Regions from separate parts of the Alteromonas sp. Cnat2-8 genome, predicted to be linked through region 2. Evidence: predicted binding sites of a transcription regulator. Region 2 holds the regulator's gene; the other holds the start of a gene.
What was found. Region 2 encodes sigma-54, which starts transcription at its own class of promoters, with help from an activator protein. Its sites were predicted from a motif close to GTTGGCACGNNNNTNGNNT; they were not measured.
Positions count from the first base shown of each region.

Region 1 (10,945 bases), 320 kb from region 2:
ACTCTGGTGTGACTACTGATGTAAGCAACCTAGGCAGCGAACAAGCATTTTCTGAGTATGGGTTAGATAGCTTAGATCTATTCAATCTATTTGTTGAACTTGAAGGTAAGACTGGCGTTACTGTCCCAGATGAAGATCTCGATAAGTTAACGTCTATTAACGACGTGCTTGTATATTTTAATAAGTCTTAGCAGATGTATCCATTTAACGACCAAGTCTTCATCATTGCCGAGCTGTCTGCCAATCACAATAACGATTTTGATTTGGCCGTCGATACGATAAAGGCGATGGCGAAAGCAGGTGCCAATGCGGTTAAAGTACAAACATACACCGCAGATTCGCTAGCTATCAATGTTGATAATGACATTTTTGGAAAGCGCAAAGAAGGGCTGTGGAAAGGGCGTACTTTGTGGGATTTATACAAAGAAGCGTCTATGCCTTACGAATGGCACGAGCCACTGCAGAAAGTGGCTCAAGAGCTAGGCTTGGTGTTTTTTTCTAGTCCATTTGATGTAGATGGCGTGGCATTTCTAGAGCAACTGAACGTTCCCCTATACAAAATAGCCTCCTTTGAAATCACAGATATTCCTTTAATCAGGGCGGTAGCAAAAACGGGGAAACCCATAATTATTTCTACGGGAGTTGCTCAAGAGGCGGATATTTCCTTAGCATTGGAAACCTGTCATAGGGAAAACAACCATCAGGTAACACTACTAAAATGCACCTCGAATTATCCCTCCACTCTTGCTGATGCTAATCTGAAAACCATGGCCGATATGCGCGCTAGATTTGATGTGACTGTAGGTGTTTCTGACCATACCATGGGCTCTATTGTACCCATAACAGCTACCGCATTGGGAGCGAGAGTAATAGAGAAGCACTTCATTTTAGACAGATCGCTTGGTGGGCCAGATTCAGCGTTTTCGATGGAGCCTAGGGAATTTTCTGATATGGTAGAAAGCGTTCGCCAAGTAGAGCAGACTTTAGGTAAAGTCACCTATGCGGTAAGCGAAAAAGATAAGCTAAGACGTCGTTCGCTTTACGCCAGTGCACCCATTCAAAAAGGGCAGCCCTTTACCCACGATAATGTTAAGTCACTTAGAACTGGGTTTGGCTTAGCACCGCAACATTTAGACGCACTTCTTAGTCGTGATGCGTCTAAACATTACAACATTGGCGAGCCTATATTAGAACTTGAAGTTAACTCGATAATTGATTAACAACGTCAATTGTCGTATCGACTATGTATTGCGCTTCTTCTTGCGTTAACGACGGGTAAAGAGGTAGCGTAATAGCATGGTGATAGTATTGTTCGGCATGCGGGTAGTCACCTTTTTTGAAGCCTAATTTTTGATAAAATGGCTGAAGGTGAATGGGAATGTAGTGGACGTGAGCAAAAATTCCCTTCGCTCTCAAGGTCTCTATAGCAATTTTATGCGTTTCAGAGTTCAACCTTGTGGCTCTTACAACGTACAAGTGATAGCTACTGTAGCAGTTACTTTTTACATCCAGAGGCGTGATATTGGCTTGATGTTCGAATGCATTGTCATAAAAAGCCGCGAGTACATTTCTTTGCTCAACGAATTGAGCCAGTTTTGTTAGCTGACTTGTGCCTAGTGCAGCCTCTACATCGTTCATGCGGTAGTTAAAGCCCAATAGCACCTGTTGGTAGTACCAAGGTCCATGAGAAACTTCTGTCATTTCGTCTTGAACTGCCGTAACGCCGTGGCTTCGCATCAGCTGAATTTTTCGTGCTAACTCGTTTTTATTAGTTAACGCCGCGCCCCCTTCCATCGTAGTGATTATCTTAACGGGGTGAAAACTGAAAACCGTAATGTCTGAATACTGACAGCTTCCAACTGGCTGATCGCGGTATTTCGCGCCAATAGCGTGAGAAGCATCTTCGATAATACGAAAGTGATATTTTTCAGCGAGCGCCGCAATAGCTTTCATGTCGCATGATTGACCTGCGAAATGCACGGGAATGACAGCTTTGGGAAGGGTCCCATGCTCTTTAGCCTGCGCTAACTTTGCGGCTAATGCACTTACATCCATATTGCCTGTTGTGGGCTCTACATCAACAAAGTCTACCTCGGCACCGCAGTAAAGTGCACAATTCGCAGAGGCAACGAAGGAGTTGGGGCTGGTCCATACCGTATCGTTTTTCTCTACTCCAAGAGCAAGGCAAGCGAGGTGCAGTGCTGACGTAGCGCTGTTAACCGCTACAGCATGCTTAGCACCGCTTTGCAGAGTCAGAGCTTCTTCAAAGGCTGGTACGGCTGGGCCTTGCGTTAGCCAGTTGGATTTTAGTGAATTAACGACGGTGTTAATGTCATCTTCATCAATCGACTGACGTCCGTATGGGATCACTTATCCGCATCCTTATTACAGGAAACTATTTCCTCTACCGTGAGAAAATGTGGATTTGTATCAGATACATATTCGAAACCATCTGAAACTGGCTTACCTACTTCCTCCAGTCCGTTTGAAGTAAAGTTATTACTCCTGTGGAAGAACTTGATGGATGGTGCAATGACAAAGTGATCGTCATATTCGAAAGTGTGAAAGGCCATGTCGCCAGGGCACATCATTTCGTGAAGTTTCTCGCCAGGTCGAATACCCACTATCTTAATTGGTACACCTGGTGCCATGGCTTCGGCTAAATCGGTAATTCTAATTGACGGTATTTTGGGCACAAATATTTCGCCACCCATCATGCGTTCGAAATTCTTCAAAACAAAGTCGACGCCCTGCTGAAGTGTTATCCAAAATCGCGTCATATCTTTATGCGTAACCGGAATATGGTCAGTGCCTTCTTCAATGAGCTTATTGAAAAACGGAACAACCGAGCCTCTAGAGCCCACTACATTCCCGTATCTCACTACAGAAAATCGAGGTCTGCCCGCGCCAACCATATTATTTGCTGCAACAAACAGCTTATCGGAAGCGAGCTTAGTCGCACCGTACAAATTAACGGGGTTAGCTGCTTTGTCGGTCGACAGCGCGATAACTTTGCTTACCGAATTATCAATAGCTGCGTTTATAACGTTTTCAGCGCCATCGATATTAGTGCGGATGCACTCCGTGGGATTATATTCAGCAGCCGGAACTTGTTTCATGGCGGCAGCATGGATAACGTAGTCTACCCCTTGCATTGCGCGCGTAAGGCGGTCTTTATCTCGCACATCACCGATAAAGTAGCGCATGCAGGGAGCATTAAATTTCTGCTGCATTTCGAACTGTTTTAGCTCGTCACGCGAATAGATAATTAAGCGCTTGGGGTTATAGCGTGATAACAAATTTTCGGTGTATTTATGACCGAACGAACCTGTACCACCTGTTATCAATATAGACTTGCCGTCAAACATAGATCGCCCACGATTTTTATGATTATCGTTTAAATATATCATGTGTCGGCAACAATGCCATAAACCATTAGTTTTTAACGAGTCTTCCTTAAATAAAAAGTGAAATACTCAACAGTAACGATACCGTTGAGCCGTTGGGTATTCATTTTCATACTCTTTAAAAAAACAGTCACTCGTTATTCTTCTGTCTATTTACTACACTATATTAAGTGAAAGTTTAATAGGGTAGCCTCATGATTAAAATAGGTTCCGATTCAGGTAACTCGCTTATTGGTCAAATCCAAGAAAAGCAAAATAACCTGTTTGAGAAGCTTGCCAGTGGTAAGAAAATTAACGATGCAACTGACGGCTCAGCGGCCCAGCAAATCATCGATCGGTTAACTTCAGAAGTAGAAGGCAACCGCCAGGCTATTAATAACGTTTACGACGGAATTTCGGTGGCGCAGGTTGCAGAGGGTGGTTTAGGCAGCATCAATGACGATGTAAACCGCATTCGCGAACTTACCTTACAATCTGGTAATGGTGTTTTGAGCAGTGGCGATCGCCGTGCTATCCAATCTGAAATAACACAGCTACAAGAGAATATCTCCCAAACCATTGAGCAGACGAATTTTGCTGGCAAGCCGTTATTATCTGAAAATGGCTCACTTGAATTCCAATCAGGTTCAAGTGCGGGTCAATCAATAAGCGTCAATACACAAGATGTTGCTGCTCAATTAAATGATGTACTGGCTATCGATATTACATCTGGCACTAGCATTGAAGATGCGCTAGGTGCAACTGATGCTGCAATTGAAACGCTCGGTAACGCGCGAGGCGATTTAGGTGCTACCCAAAACCGTTTCGAGAGTGCGGCGCGTTCTCTTACTCAAGCTAACGTGAACACCGCTGAAGCGCGTAGCCGCATTCAAGATCTTGATTTTGCTCAAGCTGTGTCACAGCAGGCGTCAAACGATGTGCTTGGTCAGGCGGCGCTAACCGTTCAAGCGCAAGCGAATCAGCAGCAAAGTCAGGTTTTATCACTGTTGAGTTAAACCAACATACGTTAATTTTGCTAAAATTAATCGAAAGAAGCAGGGTAACCTGCTTTTTTTATTGATACATTTCCGAAAACAGCGGTTGCGCTCCGATCTTTTGTCGTTACAATTTATAAATGCGCTAAACTGTAAATAATAACAAAGCGTTCTCGGGGAATTGATGAAGAACATTTTGCTGGTTAGTGACAACCAGGAACTTATTCAAAACTTGGAAACTATCGTTACCTTCATGGGAGAATCGTGTCAATCGCGAGGCTTTAGTGATTGCGAACGGTATTTGCAAGATAGTGGAGCTGATGCTGTTCTTATAGAGCACATATCGCCAGCCATAGTCAGTGGACTGGTTGAGAAGTTTCCTCACATACCATTTGTAGCATTGGTTGAAAATAATAGCCAAGCATCAGCAGGTTGTAATCTCGTTAGCGTTATTGCAACGCCATTAACCTATCCCGTTTTGACCCAAGCTATCCATCGTTGCCAAGAATACTCAAGGCGCAAACCGAGCTTGTCTCGTACATCGGGAACAAAGACGCGACTGTTTAGAAGCCTTATTGGTAAAAGCGAACAAATACAAATAGTTCGTCGATTAGTTGAACAGGTTGCTCCGACTGATGCCACTGTCTTGATTCTAGGAGAGTCTGGAACGGGTAAAGAGGTCGTTGCACGTAATGTTCACTTCTTATCTGAACGCAAAGACGGGCCATTTATTCCGGTAAACTGCGGTGCCATTCCTGGCGAGCTGTTAGAAAGCGAGCTATTTGGTCACGAAAAAGGGGCGTTTACTGGCGCAATCAGCGCGCGTAAAGGCCGTTTTGAGTTAGCGGAAGGCGGTACGTTGTTTCTGGATGAAATCGGCGATATGCCGCTTCAGATGCAGGTTAAATTATTGCGCGTGTTACAAGAGCGTACCTTCGAGCGCGTAGGTGGCAACAAACCCCTTCAGTGTAACGTACGCATCATCGCCGCGACGCACCGCAATTTGGAAACCATGATCAATGAAGACAAGTTCCGTGAGGACTTGTATTACCGACTCAACGTATTCCCGATTGATAGCCCTGCACTTAGACAAAGAAAAGACGATATCCCCTTACTGCTCCAAGAGCTAAATAGCCGTATCCAAGGTGATGGGGTGGAAGGAGTGCGCTTTACCGAGCAAGCGATCGCCTCGTTAATGGAGCACGAATGGGCAGGCAACGTTCGTGAGCTGTCTAACTTGGTTGAACGCTTAACAATTCTTTATCCTGGTCAAATCGTTGATATCGCCGATTTACCTGAGAAATATCAATACGGTGATGTACAGGCTTACGAGCCTGATTATCCAGAAGAAATTCTTGAGCGTGAAGCATTCAATGCACTCTTTGCTGAAGCGGCCGCGCAAGAGCCAGAAGAAGACCTTAACGAGCAAAGCCATGAGGGTCTGAACGGAATGGTTTCTTCATCTTTACCTGAAGAAGGGGTTAATCTCAAAGAGTATCTTTCTGAGTTGGAAGTAAACCTCATTCGACAGGCGTTAGACAATCAAGATTGGGTGGTGGCTCGAGCTGCCGACAAACTTGGTATGCGCAGAACAACGCTCGTCGAGAAAATGCGGAAGTACGATATTCAACGTACTGAAGAAGCGTAATGTCAGGTAATTGACGTTGCGCTTTCCTCTATAATTTTATCCTATCTAACTGAAAAATAAGCCAATGATGAATTGGCACATCTTCTGCTTTATCTAAGTCATAGTTTAACAGCGTCTGCAATTTGACGAGGGCAATATGGCTTTTGACAGCACACCACAATCAACTGAGTACTCAGCATCAAGCTATGCGTTAGATAGTATTGATAATGCGATATCTCGTGATGAATACGACCCGTCAAGCAGTGACGATATTTCGTCTTTACGGTTGCAGGCGAGTCGACTTGAACACTTACTTCAGGTAATGCCTGCGGGCGTTATCGTTATAGACGGCAAAGGGATCGTACGCCAAGCCAATGAACAAGCGAAAGCACTGTTAGGTGAACCGCTGGAAGAGGAAGTGTGGCGAAGTATTATCACGCGCTCATTCAAGCCTCGCGCTGATGACGGTCATGAAGTCTCACTTGTTGACGGTCGCCGAGTGAAGCTTTCTATCACGCCATTAGAAAATGAGCCTGGGCAATTAATAGTTATTACCGACTTAACCGAAACGCGGCAGCTGCAAGCACGCGTGAGTCATATGCAGCGCCTGTCTTCTTTGGGAAAAATGGTAGCATCTTTGGCTCACCAAATTCGTACGCCTCTTTCTGCGGCCATGCTCTATGCGTCTAATTTAACGCGCAAAGGCTTGGGACAAGAAGCACAAACTCAATTTGCAAACAAGCTAACTGACAGGCTTAAAGAGCTAGAGAGTCAGGTTAACGACATGCTGCTGTTCGCTAAGTCAGGGGAAGAACAAGTGGTCAGCCAAATTAGCTTGGGAGAGTTGTTTACTTCAATTGAAGGCAGTGCCCAAACCATGACGGCTCAAGCACAGCAAACGCTAACTTTTAGTGGCTTCGATAAAAACGTATCTATTACCGGTAATCTTACAGCGCTTCAAGGCGCGTTATTAAACCTTGTTCACAACGCGAGCCAAGTTACTCCGAAAGGGGAGTGCGTACACGTAGAAACTGCAGTGTCTGATAAACGTTTGCATGTGGCTATTATAGATAAAGGTCCTGGCGTACCGGATAAACTCAAAAACAAAATTTTTGAACCGTTTTTCACAACTAAAACTCATGGCACGGGCCTTGGCCTTGCGGTGGTTAAATCCGTCGTAAACGCCCACAACGGTTTGCTTAGCGTATCAAATATGCCAGAAGGTGGGGCGTGCTTTAGTGTGTCTTTGCCGTGTGTTGTGAATGCTCAATCTTCACAAACATTGACTCATGTTGCGTAGGTCATAGGAGAGAATAATGTCTAAAACTACCATTTTAATTGTTGAAGATGACGCAGGATTACGCGAAGCACTCCTAGACACCCTTCTGTTAGGTAACTATGAGGTTGTTGCCGCTGACTGTGCTGAAGAAGCGTTAATGGTGCTGTCTTCGCGCTCCGTCGACTTAGTGGTAAGCGATATTCAAATGGGCGAAATGAGCGGTTTAACGCTACTTAAAAGTATCAAGACCAAGTACCCCAATATGCCAGTGCTATTGATGACAGCCTATGCCACTATTGATGATGCCGTGCAGGCAATGCGCGATGGCGCAACAGATTATCTATCAAAACCGTTTGCCCCTGAAGTACTGCTTAATTTAGTGGGACGCTACGCGCCTGCACAAAAAATAGAGTCACGCACGCCTATTGTTGCTGACCCTTCTAGCTTGAAGTTACTTGAGCTTTCTCGCAAAGTCGCGAAGTCCGACGCCACTGTGATGGTAATGGGACCAAGCGGTTCGGGTAAAGAAGTGCTGTCTCGCTATATTCACGATCAGTCGCCGCGCAGTGAAGCGCCATTTGTCGCCATCAACTGTGCAGCCATACCAGAGAATATGCTAGAAGCGACCTTGTTTGGTTACGAAAAAGGTGCGTTCACCGGCGCAATCCAAGCTTGCCCGGGTAAATTTGAACAAGCCCAAGACGGTACGCTGTTACTTGATGAAATAACCGAGATGGATTTGGCGCTTCAAGCTAAACTGCTACGCGTGTTACAAGAGCGCGAAGTAGAGCGTCTTGGCGGACGTAAAACGGTTAAGCTCAACGTCCGTGTTATTGCTACAAGTAACAGAGATTTGAGAAAAGCAGTGGATGCGGGAGAGTTCAGAGAAGATTTGTACTACCGCTTAAATGTATTCCCTATTGAGTGGCGCCCGCTTTCGGAACGTCCGGGTGATATTGTCCCTCTTGCCGAACACCTGGTTCAGCGTCACGCTAGTTCTCAAGGGCTGGGTACTATCAGGTTAAGCGCAGCAGCACGCAATAAGCTATCACAATACAGCTGGCCAGGGAACGTTCGCGAACTAGAAAACGTGGTTCAAAGGGCGCTTATTTTATGTGAACACAATGAAATCGACGCCAGCGATTTAATGATTGACGAAGACATGACTGCACCTGTTGAAACACTGCAAGAGCATGTTGAAGAAAATAGGCTAGGGTCTGAGCTGCGCTACCAAGAACATCAAATTATCCTCGATACATTGGTGTCGTGTAACGGCAAGCGTAAAGATGTGGCAGAAAAGCTCGGCATTAGTCCAAGAACCCTTCGTTACAAATTAGCGCGCATGCGCGAAGACGGTATTGAAGTGCCCGCATAAGGTCGCTTTCTACACTTTCGGTTTCCTCGTCCTTATCCGTCGCCTTTGTAGTAAAGAAGGCGGCGGTTTTTTGTTGCTCACACTAAATCAAACGCCATAAATTTGGCTAACCCTCTTATTTTTGATTTATCTTATTGATATATATTGTTTTTTAAAGTTGGCAAGCCCTTTGCTAAATCCCCTCTATACATAAGTTATACGCCGATGTTCAGGCGGTCTCGAAAAAGCACTAGGAGTGGTTATGGACGTTAAAGCCAATAGTTTGTATCAAGAAATGCAGAACATGATTGGGCAAACTCGTCTTCAAGTTAATGAGCCTCAACAGCAGCCGCTTAGTGAAGTTAATAGCTCGGCAAGTGATTTCTCGACCATGCTAAAGAATGCGGTAGATGGTGTAAACGGCATGCAGCTCGAATCTAAAGACGCGCAGCAGCGTTTTGAAATGGGCGACCCTAACTTAAGTCTAGCTCAAGTTATGCTGACGAAAGAAAAGGCGGGCATTGCTTTTGAAGCCACTGTTCAAGTACGTAACAAAGTACTTGAAGCCTATAAAACAATAATGAATATGCCGGTGTAGGTGGAGTAGGTTATGGCTGAAGCTACAGGTACAAACCTTACGGTTCCTGATCAAAATCAAGCAGTGGACAATGAGCCAGAAAACAAATCTGGTTTTATGGACACTTTAGGTAGCGCAGATATGATGCGCCAAATGGCCCTTGTGGTTGTTTTGGTAATCTGCGTCGCCATCGCTATTTTTATTCTTATCTGGTCGCAAGAACCTGATTACCGTCCACTTGCGAAAATGGAAACCCAAGAGCTTATTGAAACTCTCGATTATATGGATGCAAACCAAATCGACTATAAGCTTGAAGGCAATATTGTTTACGTGAGAAGTGACGAATTCCAAAACATCCGTTTAGGCATGACCCGCCAAGGGCTAACAAAGGCCTCTGATGCCGGTACCGATATCATTATGCAGGATATGGGGTTTGGTGTGAGCCAGCGTGTTGAGATGGAACGTTTAAAACACGCCCGCGAGCAACAAATCGCGGCTACCATCGAAGATATCGCAAGCATTCAAAAAGCCCGTGTCTTGTTAGCTATGCCTAAAGAGAACGTATTTGCGCGAAGAGAGAAGAAAGCGTCGGCAACCGTTGTGCTAACGGCTAAGCGCGGTGCCGTTATTGCAGGTGAAGAGGTTGATGCTGTTGTCGATATCGTTGCGTCTGCAGTTCAAAACATGGAGCCGTCTAAGGTAACAGTAACAGACAGCAATGGTCGTCTGCTGAACTCAGGCTCTCAAGATTCTATGAGTGCTCGTGCCAGAAAAGAATACGAGATTGAGCGCCAGCGTGAGCAAGAGTACTTAGAAAAAATTGACGCGATACTGATTCCAGTATTGGGCATAGGTAACTACACAGCACAAGCTGACGTTACCATGGACTTTACAGCTATGGAACAAACACAGCGTAGCTACAACCCTGATTTACCTGCGGTTCGCAGTGAAATGATAATGGAAGAAAACAGCGTAGGTGGAGGTGTTGGCGGTATTCCTGGTGCACTGTCTAATCAGCCTCCGTTAGATTCTAATATTCCAGAAAATGCTGTGGGCGGCAGTCAACAAACTATGCCGGGGCGCACAGCGAAAGAATCAACACGCAACTACGAACTTGATACCACTATCAGTCATACCAAGAAACAGACAGGGGTTATTCGCAGATTAAGTGTATCTGTGGCGGTGGACTATACCCAAGTTGCGGGTGAAGACGGTGCGATGACGCCAACACCGCGTAAACAAGAAGAGATTCTCAACATACGTAGGCTTTTACAGGGCGGCATTGGCTTTGACGTTACCCGTGGTGATTCGTTAGAAGTTGTAAGCGTGCCCTTTACTCGGATGGACGCAGGGGAAATTGAAGACGCGCCTATTTGGGAGCAGCCCGGATTTCTACCAATTCTTAAGCTAGTTGTTGGTGGCTTGGTTATAATAGTGCTTATCATCTTCGTGATTCGTCCTATGCTACGTCGTCTTATTAATCCTGATGAGTCGAACGACGCCGATGAATTTGATGCAGACGAGGGCTTAGATTTAGGCGACGACACCATTAGCATGTTAACGTCTGACTTTGACGAAGGACAGGTAGGTTTTGCGCCAGATGGTTCACTCATGCTGCCTGACCTGCACAAAGATGAAGATGTACTTAAAGCTGTACGTGCCCTTGTGGCCAATGAACCTGAGTTATCAGCCCAAGTCGTGAAGGGCTGGTTAATGCAAGACGAGTA
Region 1 covers NZ_JAKREX010000001.1:200,465-211,409, reverse strand. Annotated here, with positions in the region: gene MHN00_RS00940 (acyl carrier protein) at 1-191, shown strand, start outside; gene pseI (pseudaminic acid synthase) at 195-1,220, shown strand; gene pseC (UDP-4-amino-4,6-dideoxy-N-acetyl-beta-L-altrosamine transaminase) at 1,201-2,370, opposite strand; gene pseB (UDP-N-acetylglucosamine 4,6-dehydratase (inverting)) at 2,367-3,368, opposite strand; gene MHN00_RS00920 (flagellin) at 3,602-4,402, shown strand; gene MHN00_RS00915 (sigma-54 dependent transcriptional regulator) at 4,566-6,029, shown strand; gene MHN00_RS00910 (ATP-binding protein) at 6,166-7,308, shown strand; gene MHN00_RS00905 (sigma-54 dependent transcriptional regulator) at 7,325-8,662, shown strand; gene fliE (flagellar hook-basal body complex protein FliE) at 8,904-9,239, shown strand; gene fliF (flagellar basal-body MS-ring/collar protein FliF) at 9,252-10,945, shown strand, end outside.
Region 1: the regulator sigma-54 is predicted to act here: its motif matches at 8,819-8,837, upstream of fliE (flagellar hook-basal body complex protein FliE).

Region 2 (10,945 bases):
TTGCTTCTGTACCCGCATCCCAAGTCACTGTCATGAACGTTTTTATATCACCAACCGCCATGTTGCTTACATTCGCAGCGTTTAAGCCGGTGAATGCGTCGTTGGTGTTGACCAGCATGGTCGTTACCGTAAGGCGAAGGTCGTCAGCATCGAGTTCTGGAACCACAAGAGTTAGTTCTGCGCCCATTGAGCGAGGACCCAATATGCCCCCAGAGTTTTGCGCATCCAAAAAGTCCGTGGAGTCCATGGCTTCAGTAATGACCATAGACGGGTCACCGCCTTCAGCCATTATTTCAATGCCCATGCTGGCTGGCTCGCCCTCATTAAAGGAATGGAAGCCTGACTCATGCAATATGACGGCGGCAGGTGCAAAGGGCTGAGAGTAAGTTAAGTTGGTAATTTGTACGGTATAAACCGCTGAATTACCGTTGATACCGTCTTGTCCGTCAGAACCGTCCTGGCCATCCGTACCATCTTGTCCGTCAGTACCTGCTTCTCCCTGCGGACCCGCTGGTCCTTGAGGGCCTGTATCACCATCGTCGCCGCAGGCAGCAAGAAGCGCTGAAAGCATCAATAATGTACTGAGTTTAATTACTGGATTATTCATCGTATTGGCTCCTTAAGATGCAGGAACAGTAATAACTACACGTGCTACTGGGTTCAACCAACGGTGTACGGTAGAGTCCAGATCACTGGCACCAGCGGCGCTATCAGTATCACCAAGCGCATTGCGGTGGATGTGTACTGGGCCATCTTCACCATCTTCTATTTCGCCATTAACGATTTGTGCACCCACACCCGTGCCACCTGTACCCAAATCAACAATACGAGTTGGAGCGCCGCCACCGGCAACACCCGGTACGCCATATCCACCCAGCGCGTTTCCGGTTCCAGCTTCAACAACATCTGTACGGGCACTATTTAGTTCATCGTTAAGCTCAGTACCGGCATCGTATGCATTAAGGTAATAAGTGTAGGTACCCGGCTCGGTTGGAATTTCAATACTGTCCATACCAACAAAAGCGTCGTTAGTAGGTATTAGCATGGAAAGTAGCGAAAGATATGGCTTGTCCATAGTATCGAAGGGATAGCTTAACGTAGCTTTCGGCGCGAGAAGTCCGCCAAAACGGTGCCACGTATTTGAACCATTGTCGGTATCAACAGGGCCGAGTAACGCTTCAAAGTTTGCGCCGCTTGAATCAGCATTTTGTTCGTCGTCAATAACACCAGCTTCAGCTAACCACGCTAGAGCTGATGACGCAGGTTGCCCAACTTCAAAGGCATCGACGGTGTCATCGTGAGCTATGACTAAACGCGGCGTAAAACTCTGCGCCTGAGTCAGGTTGGTAATTTCAATGTCTAAAGTGACAGCTTGGCTTACTGATACTGCTGCTAGCGACAAAAGCGTTGCGCTAGCAAGTTTAGTGAATTTCATTTTATTGTCCTTATTTATGGCTTAAATCGCATAAAAATTTAGGGCAGTAAAATGTCCAATTCATCACAGAACTTTCACAAAACGCACACAGATTCGTCTCAATAAATAACAGTGCTGTTATAAATTCTGAATTTATATTTTTTAAAAAAATTGTAATCACTGTGAAAGAAAACCACGAACACACTGGTCTTGTTTTTTATTGGCGAATTAGGAGCGAGATATGATCCTTATCATCTACAGTGGAAATAAGTTTCAACAGAACATATCGCAATGCTTAAGTAAGCATAGCTTTCTTTACGACGCAGTCTCTAATTTTCAATCCGCAGAGTCGTTGCTTAAGGCGCAGCATTATTCGCTCGTTATTGTTGAGTCGCATGGAAATATTATCTGTCTTAATCGTATAAAAGGCCTTGTTGATACGAACCCCGAAAGTTGGGTGATGGCAGTGGAAAGTGACGCGATGACAGGCGATGTGGCCGACGAAGAGGTAGATGAAGCAAACTACTATGAAGTAGGCGTAGATGATTATCTATCAGGGCCATTTGATGCACGTATGTTTATTGCCCGTATTCGCTCCCATATGCGCAGAAGTATGCCTAGCCAAGAACATTTAAGACCATCTCAAGGTAGTGAAGAGCGCATCGAAATAGGACCCCTTAAAATCGACCAGCGATTTCATAGCGTAACCTTAAATGGCCAAGTGCTAACGTTAACGGCTAGGGAGTTTGCGCTACTGGATTATTTTTGTCGTCATCCAAACCAAGTTTTTTCTCGCAATCAATTGCTCAGTGAGGTGTGGGGCTATAACCACGAAGGCTACGAGCACACGGTGAATACCCATATAAATCGTTTACGCACTAAGCTTGATAAAATCAACAGTATTGAAAATGGTGGACAGCTAGTAGAAACCGTCTGGGGTGTGGGTTACAAGTTGAACGTCAATGGATATATAGCGAAAGCGCTTATTGCATGAGTATTTTTTAGCTCACCATGCCCTATCAGGCATGAGAGTTCAAAATTAACTTAAATTAGAAACAGCGTCGCAGTACCTAAGAAAGCAAAAATACCCACTACATCGGTTATCGTAGTTAAGATAACACTGCCAGCTAGGGCAGGGTCTATCTTAAGACGCTTCATGATCATAGGTAAGGTTGCACCCGCTAAAGCAGCCGCAATCATGTTTACCATCATGGCAAAGGCAATAATTACGCCCAGCATGTAATCTTGTTTCCATAACGCTATGACAGAGGCAATAAGCACCGCCCAAATGGCACCGTTTAAAAAGCCGATGGATATTTCTTTACTGATAAGCCATCGTGAGTTACTCGCGTTAACATGGCCTAGTGCCATACCGCGAATAACTAGCGTTAGCGTCTGATTACCCGCTACACCGCCCATACTGGGGACAATGGTATTTAATATAGCTAACACAGCCAGTTGGCTGAGCGTTGCTTCAAATAGATCACTCACCATCGCAGCCATTAGCGCCGTCACTAAGTTTACCGCCAGCCACACCGAGCGTCGTTTGGTACTTTGCATAACGGGTGCAAAGGTATCTTCGTCATCATCAAGACCCGCCATACTCATCATCGAGTGCTCGGCGTCCTCACGAATAATATCAACCACGTCATCAATGGTAATTCGGCCCACTAAGCGATGGTTTTCATCTACAACAGGTGCTGAAAGCCAATTGTATCGCTCGAACAGGCTTGCCACTTCATCGTCTGGCATATTCACAGGAATCGCTTCAGATTCCTCGTCCATAACGTCAGACACTTTATCGTCGGTATCTGCGGTGAGTAAACGGGTAACCGGAACGATACCAACAAGGTTGTCAGTTCGGTTTACCACGTAAAACGTATCCGTATTCTCAGGTAGCTCGCCTTTTAAGCGGATATAGCGCAGAACCACGTCAATGGTCACATCTGGACGTAATGTGATGGTGTCGGTGTTCATGATGAAACCAGCGGTTTCCTCACCGTAAGACAGCGCTTGCTCTGCGCGCACGCGATCTTGTGCATCCATCGAATCTAGAATATCGGCCAATACTGGCTCGGGAAGGCTGCTTAGCGTCTCTGCTAAGTCATCGGTATCCATCTCTTCAAGTGCGTCAACCACATTAGCGGGAAGCATTTTTGTAATGATACCGTTTCGAACATCGTCAGACAGTTCTTCTAAAATGTCGCCGTGAAAGTCACCATCAATGAGCTCCCATAATTCGTCACGGGTTCTGCTTGGGCTAGATTCAAGAATGTGGGCGACGTCTGAAGGCGGTAATTCAAGCAGAAGCTTACGTACAGATACGAATTGACCGTTGGTCAACGCAGCGTTGAGTGCGCGTAACTGAGTTTGTACGTATTTAGAAACAAGCGCTTCTGCCATAAGGCGTTATTCCTACAAGCTAAAAGATGAACAATGCAGGCCATAGAGCCTAAGTGGGCGTAGAATATCGCAATTATGATGAGTCTGTCATGATAATTGCGTAGGTTTTGCGCAGGATTTTAAGATAACTGCGCTAAGTGTTGATTAATTGGTCAATGGATTGGGTAAGTAAGACTATTCGTCTTCGTTAAATCTGCCCTCAATAAGCTCTTCAATAGCTGCAAGTGCATCAACAGCATCACTGCCGTCCACAATCACATCTACCTGTTCACCTTGATGGCTTTCAAGCATCATTAATCCCAATACACTGCTTGCGTCTGCTTCTTTATCGCCTTTTTTTAAGATAATTTTAGCGTCGAATTGATTAGCCAGTTTAACCAGTTGGGTCGCCGCTCTCGCATGCAACCCTAACTTATTGACGATAGTTAGCGTTTTTTGAATAGTCATTACTGATTCAGCTCTCTATGGCGAATTTGAACATCAGGGTGTATTTCACTGAAGGTTTTCGACAGGGTCTGTGCGATATAAACCGAACGGTGTTGCCCGCCAGTACAGCCAATGGCTACGGTTACGTAACTTCTGTTATTGCGCTCTAAATGAGGCAGCCATGTCGTTATTAAATTCTGAATTTGCCAAATGAACTTGGTCACTACAGGCTGCGACCCCAAAAATACTTCTACTGGTGCGTCTAATCCGGTCAGATGTTTAAGGTCGGGCTCCCAGTGGGGGTTAGGTAAAAAGCGGGCATCAAAAACGTAATCCGCATCTTTAGGAATGCCGTGCTTAAAGCCAAACGACTCAAACACAAGCACAAGGCGTGAGCTTTTCTTACCCAAGATACGCTCTCGAATTAACTCTGCCAGTTGGTGAATGGTAAGCTTATCAGTGTCCAAATATAAATCTGCGCGTTCTGCAATAGGAGCAAGTAGGGCAGACTCCGCTTTAATGGCTTCTGAAAGCGATTTATTAAGCTTGGCGAGAGGGTGAAGACGACGTGTTTCGCTAAAACGCTTAACCAGTACATCATCGCTCGCGTCAATGTAAACAATGGTCATCGACCACGAAGAAGGCAGGTAGTCTAGAATTTCCACCAAATCGTCAGGATTTTTAGGTAAGTTTCTCACATCGATACTTACCGCAACCTGATCGTACTCGTCAACAACTGTATGGGTTAAGGTGGGAAGTAAGTTTACCGGGATATTATCAACACAGTAATAACCTAAATCTTCCAATGCGCGAAGTGCGACAGACTTACCAGACCCCGAACGACCACTGATTATTATCAGCTTCACCTACTTTCTCCCTAATACTCTGGTTTTATCACATACGCGTTGTTGAATTAGGCGCCCACTAAACGGTTAATAGGCGCTTAATGTTTAACTTAATGCAGATAGAATATCGTCGCTTGTCGTTGCGCGACGTATTGCTTTAATCGTTTCTTTGTCGCTTAGTTTACCAGCCACGGTGGCCAGCGTTTGAAGGTGTCCTTCGGTCTGCTCCTCGGGAACGAGTAGCGCAAAAAAGATGTCTACGGGTTTCTCGTCAAGGGCGTCAAAGTCGATTGCTGGCGTGCTGGTTACAACAATGGCAATCACTTTCTCAAGGCCCGGCAGGCGTCCGTGGGGCAGGGCGATACCATTGCCAATGCCTGTACTACCCATACGCTCTCGAGCCATCAAACTGTTGAGTACCGTTGCCTGATCAATGTTCTCGTTTTGCTTGGCAGCGATATCAGCGATGATCTCAAGAATTCGCTTTTTACTATTACACTGAACCGCACACTCGGTGCGGTCCAGACTTACGATGGCTTGTATATCCATGCTTAATTAACTACTAATGTTTTTTCAGTTTTTCCTTATGCTTGATTACCTGCCGGTCGAGTTTATCAACCATGCTGTCAATCGCCGCATACATGTCGGTATTTTCTGAGGATGCGAATACTTCAGCGCCACTTAAATGAACGGTCGCTTCGGCTTTTTGATTTAATTTTTCAACGTTCAGGATGACATGCACATTAGAAATGTGATCAAAGTGACGTTCAAGTTTGCTGAACTTCGTATCGACATAATTACGCAAAGAGTCGGTGATTTCGACATGATGACCAGTAAGGTTGATTTGCATATTTCGTCTTCCTTATATTATTAAGCCCGATTAAATAAGGCTTTTGCGTTGGTTCGACGGCGGGATCGACAACGATTCCCGGTACTTTGCTATTGTTCGCCGGGCAACTTTAATGCCTTGTTCGGCCAACAATGAAGCAATCTTGCTATCACTTAGCGGCTTGCTAGGCTTTTCAGCGGCCACTAATTTCTTGATCAATGCACGAATCGCTGTAGATGAACATTCACCACCAGACTCTGTTGCAACGTGGCTTGAGAAGAAATACTTCAATTCGAAGATTCCACGTGGCGTATGCATGTACTTTTGCGTTGTCACTCGCGAAATAGTGGATTCGTGCATATCTACCATTTCTGCGACATCATTTAGCACCATTGGTTTCATCATTTCCGGGCCGTGCTCAAAAAAGCCCATTTGCTGCTGCACAATGCAGTTTGCAACCTTCATTAAGGTTTCGTTACGAGATTCAAGGCTCTTTATGAACCACTTAGCCTCTTGCATGTGTGAGCGGATGAATTGTGAATCGCTACTATTCTTGGCACGGCGACTCATTGCAGCGTATTGTTGATTTACGCTTAACTTAGGCAGACTGTCGGGGTTCAGCTCAACCACCCAACGGCCATTTTTCTTGGTTACTGAGACATCAGGAATAACGTACTCAGGCTCTTTAGTAACTAAAGCACTACCTGGGCGAGGATTCAAGGTTTGCAGTAAACGCATTGCCTCGCGTAGCTGATCTTCTTTCAATCGGCTTTTACGCATAAGCGTACGATAGTCTTTGCTGCTCAGTAAGTCAGAGTACTCTTCAATCAGTTGTTTTGCTTCAGCAAGCCACGGTGTGTCTTCTGAAAACTGGCGCAATTGCACCATCAAACATTCTTGTGGAGAGCGTGAGCCAGAACCAATAGGGTCGAACATCTGAATGCGCTTTAGCACACATTCTATTTCGTCCATTTCAATCGGCTCTTCCATATCATCATCGTTAACCGCTTCTAAAATATCATCAAGGGTAACGGTTAAATAACCTGACTCGTCAATAGAGTCGATGATTGCTGTAGCGATTGCGCGATCGGTATCCGAGAAATGGGTAAGGCGCATTTGCCAAAGAAGGTGCTCTTGAATATCTTCAGTAGTCTCACCTTGGAAGATTTGCTCGTCGTCATTGGATGGACCCGGAGCAGGCGAAGATGAAGCAGAGTAGTATTCATCCCACGTACTGTCGATTGGCAGCTCATCGGGAAGATCGTTTTTCTCAAGTGCATCGCCGGCTTCTAATGTGTCACTAGATGCAGAAGCAGTGGCCTCAGAGCCGCTGTCATCGTTGTCGATATTGTTCTTTTCTAGTTGCGGCTCGTCGTTACCTTCTTCAACTTCTAATAGCGGATTAGAATCGAGCGCTTCTTGGATCTCTTGTTGAAGATCAAGTGTAGAAAGCTGCAGCAGTTTAATGGCCTGCTGAAGCTGAGGTGTCATGGTAAGTTGTTGGCTAAATTTTAGCTGTAAAGATGGTTTCATCTACGTCTTATTTAAATGCTCTAAATTGAATATACCAGAGCGAAACTGAAAAATGACAATTCGGTTACATTAACTATAGCCTGAATTGTTCGCCTAGGTATACATCCCTTACTTTTTGATTACTTAAAACCTGTTCCGCCGTTCCTTGCGCAATAAGCTCGCCATGACTCACAATGTACGCCTTTTCACAAACATCCAATGTCTCTCGTACGTTATGGTCTGTGATAAGGATTCCAATACCCCTATCGCGAAGATGTTGTATTATCTTCTTTATATCATTAACTGATATTGGATCAACACCAGCAAATGGTTCGTCTAACAAAATAAATTGCGGTTTTGCTGCCAGAGCGCGGGCAATCTCAACGCGACGGCGTTCGCCCCCTGACAAACTCATCCCCGTACTATTACGTATATGGTTAATATTAAATTCATCAAGTAGCGCATCAGCTTCTTCTTCTTGCTGTTGTGAATTTAAATCTTTACGGGTTTGCAAAATGGCCATGATATTTTCATGCACTGTGAGCTTTCTGAAAATAGAGGCTTCCTGCGGTAGGTAGCCTATTCCGCGGCGTGCACGCTCGTGCATGGGCTGATGAGTTAGCTCATTGTCGTCGATTTCAATCTTGCCTTTATCCAGATTCACTAAACCAACAATCATGTAGAATGTGGTGGTCTTACCAGCGCCATTTGGGCCAAGAAGACCAACAATTTGACCCGTTGAGACAGACAGACTTACATCTCGAACAACCTGTCTTGACTTGTAAGCCTTAGCAAGATTTTTAGCGCTCAAAGTTGCCATTGCTATTCATTGCCCTCGTTGTCTTTTTTGTCTTTCTTAGACGAAGTTTTGCGAATGGTCTCAGGTGTGAATACTGTGGTCACTCGACCCTCACCATCTTTACCTGCGCCCCCAGTCGCTAGCAATTGCTCGGTAATCATATCGAACGTGATGTTGTCACCCTGTACTTTACTGGTGTCTTGTTTCAACTCTGCGTTTCCGGCAAGAGAAATCGTTCGGTTCACCACTTCATAGCGTATTTCATTAGCTTTTGCTGAAACTGGCGTGCCGTCTTCCAATTGCTGGGAATAGCTTGCAGGCTTCCCTCTAGCAATAAATATTTCACGACCACCACCGTCAGTGGCAATTACTTCCACTTCGTCAGCTTCAATAACCAAAGAGCCTTGAGTTATGAGTACGTCGTCTTTGTACAACGCGGTTTTATTTTTACCGTCGATAAACTGGGTGTTCGAGCCTATTTTTATGGGCTGCGAAAAATCATCTTCACTGGCGTGTACCGCACCGCTAGCGATGGCAAGCAATAAACTAGTTGCTAGGGGAATAAGTGGTTTGTACATGATCTAAAAGCTCGTATTCTTGTGTGCGTAAATTCGCGTTAAACCCATTACTTAAAATGACATATTGGGTGCCCAGTATTTCAACGGGTTGGTCAGATGTCATTTGCTTGGTTTCTAAATTAATTTGAATGTACTCGGTCGATATACTTCTGACAAAGTCATCGCCAGTTTGGTTCTCAATATTAACTTGGTTTTCCAGCTGGATTAGCTCGTTATTGTATAGTGTACCTTCATCAGCGGTTACCACCCATGGTGATGACGCGTTTTCTGTATAAAGGGTGTATTTAGGTTGCTGAAACAATACAAAGCCAAGCTGGTCGTAATGCTCCATCGACTCTGCAAATACTTTGTGATTTAACTCACCGTCTTGATTGTACAGCGTAGTGGTTAGATTTTTTGCTTTGTAGGCGGGCTTTAGCGCATCGTTTTCACGATTCCCCTGCGTTTCAGGCTGCTCTTCCATCCACGTAGGGATGTACATCAGCATCGCCAGAATAAATAGCGCTGATATACTTAATCCTAAGCGATTAAAGCCAAACAGGCTCATACACTAGCTCCAAAAATCTCATTTGCTACCCCTTTGGCCTGCAAAATGGTATCCGATATTTCTCGGACCGCGCCAAACCCACCGGGAAGGGTCGTAATCCAGTTTGCTTGTTTTGCTACGTAAGGATGGGCATCGGCAACCGCAATTTTAACTGAAACGTGCTTGTACATACCCGTATCTGGCATGTCATCACCTACCGCAGCCACTTCGTCAGTGTTTAACTCAAGGCGTTTCATCAGGTCGCTAAGCGCGTCTGCTTTATTCTCTTCGCCTTGAATTATATGTGCAACATTCAGTGCCTTCATTCTATTTTCAACAATGGCAGAGCGACGTCCAGTAATTACCGCGACATTCACTCCATTGCTCACTAGCGCTTTTACACCATATCCATCACGGGTATGGAATGCTTTAAGTTCTTCACCGTCGTTACCTAAGTAAATTCGGCCATCTGAGAACACACCATCAACGTCGCATACCAGCAACTTTATCTTGGCTAGTTTTGCGAAAAGCGAGTCATTTATTTCCGTGTACAAGGTGGTTGTCATTTAAAGCACTCCTGCTTTTAGTAGCATATGCATGTTAAAAGCCCCAACAGGTTTGCGCATATCGTCAGTAACCATTAACGCACTAATTTTATGGGTTTCCATCAAATTCAGGGCTTCTACAGCCAGCTGACCTGCGGTGGTAGTCTTGCCGCCTTTAGTCATTACTTCTTCTACCGTGGCACTGTGTACGTCTACGCGGGCATCGAGAATTCGTCGTAGGTCGCCATCCGTAAAGACGCCTGTCAGCGTACCGTCTGCCGCTATCACGCCTGTCATACCCAACCCCTTTTTAGATATTTCCAGCAGTGCGTCAGCAACAGAAGCACTGGCATGGACAAGGGGGATATCACTGCCGCTTTGCATGATATCGCTAACTTTAAGCAGAAGTTTTCTGCCTAAACTGCCGCCTGGGTGCGAAAGCGCAAAGTCATCTGAGGTGAAACCTTTTTGGTCGAGCAGTGCTACCGCAAGCGCATCACCCATAACCAGTGTGGCGGTTGTGCTTGACGTAGGAGCAAGACCTAGCGAACACGCTTCTTTTTCAACGCTGATATCAAGTACGACATCTGCGTGTTGCCCTAATGAACTGGAAGCACTGTTGGTCATGGCGACCACCTGTATGCCTAAGCGCTTAACTACGGGCAATAAGTTAACTAGCTCGTTAGTCTCGCCAGAATTAGAGATGGCGAGTAAGACATCGCCTTTGCTTAGCATGCCCAAGTCGCCATGGTTGGCTTCACCAGGGTGCATGAAAAATGCAGGAGTACCTGTACTGGCAAGCGTAGCGGCAATTTTATTTCCGATATGCCCAGACTTTCCCATACCACTCACGACAACTTTACCCTTGCAGGCAAAGAGAATATTACAGGCAGCGATAAATTCATTGTTTAAGCGCTCTGCCAGATTAGCAATAGCCTGTGTTTCAATTTCAATAACGCGCTTCGCTGAGTCGATATAGTTCATCTGAGTTTGTGTATTCATGATTATCCGAATAGCCAGAATTGATAGCCGATAAAGCAAGCCAGAAGTATGAATCCATTTGTTCTT
Region 2 covers NZ_JAKREX010000001.1:518,388-529,332, reverse strand. Annotated here, with positions in the region: gene MHN00_RS02245 (spondin domain-containing protein) at 1-607, opposite strand, end outside; gene MHN00_RS02240 (spondin domain-containing protein) at 620-1,435, opposite strand; gene MHN00_RS02235 (response regulator transcription factor) at 1,656-2,408, shown strand; gene mgtE (magnesium transporter) at 2,459-3,817, opposite strand; gene MHN00_RS02225 (HPr family phosphocarrier protein) at 3,992-4,264, opposite strand; gene rapZ (RNase adapter RapZ) at 4,264-5,109, opposite strand; gene ptsN (PTS IIA-like nitrogen regulatory protein PtsN) at 5,194-5,637, opposite strand; gene hpf (ribosome hibernation promoting factor) at 5,651-5,938, opposite strand; gene MHN00_RS02205 (RNA polymerase factor sigma-54) at 5,969-7,450, opposite strand; gene lptB (LPS export ABC transporter ATP-binding protein) at 7,524-8,249, opposite strand; gene lptA (lipopolysaccharide transport periplasmic protein LptA) at 8,252-8,806, opposite strand; gene lptC (LPS export ABC transporter periplasmic protein LptC) at 8,775-9,353, opposite strand; gene kdsC (3-deoxy-manno-octulosonate-8-phosphatase KdsC) at 9,350-9,898, opposite strand; gene MHN00_RS02180 (KpsF/GutQ family sugar-phosphate isomerase) at 9,899-10,879, opposite strand; gene MHN00_RS02175 (calcium/sodium antiporter) at 10,882-10,945, opposite strand, start outside.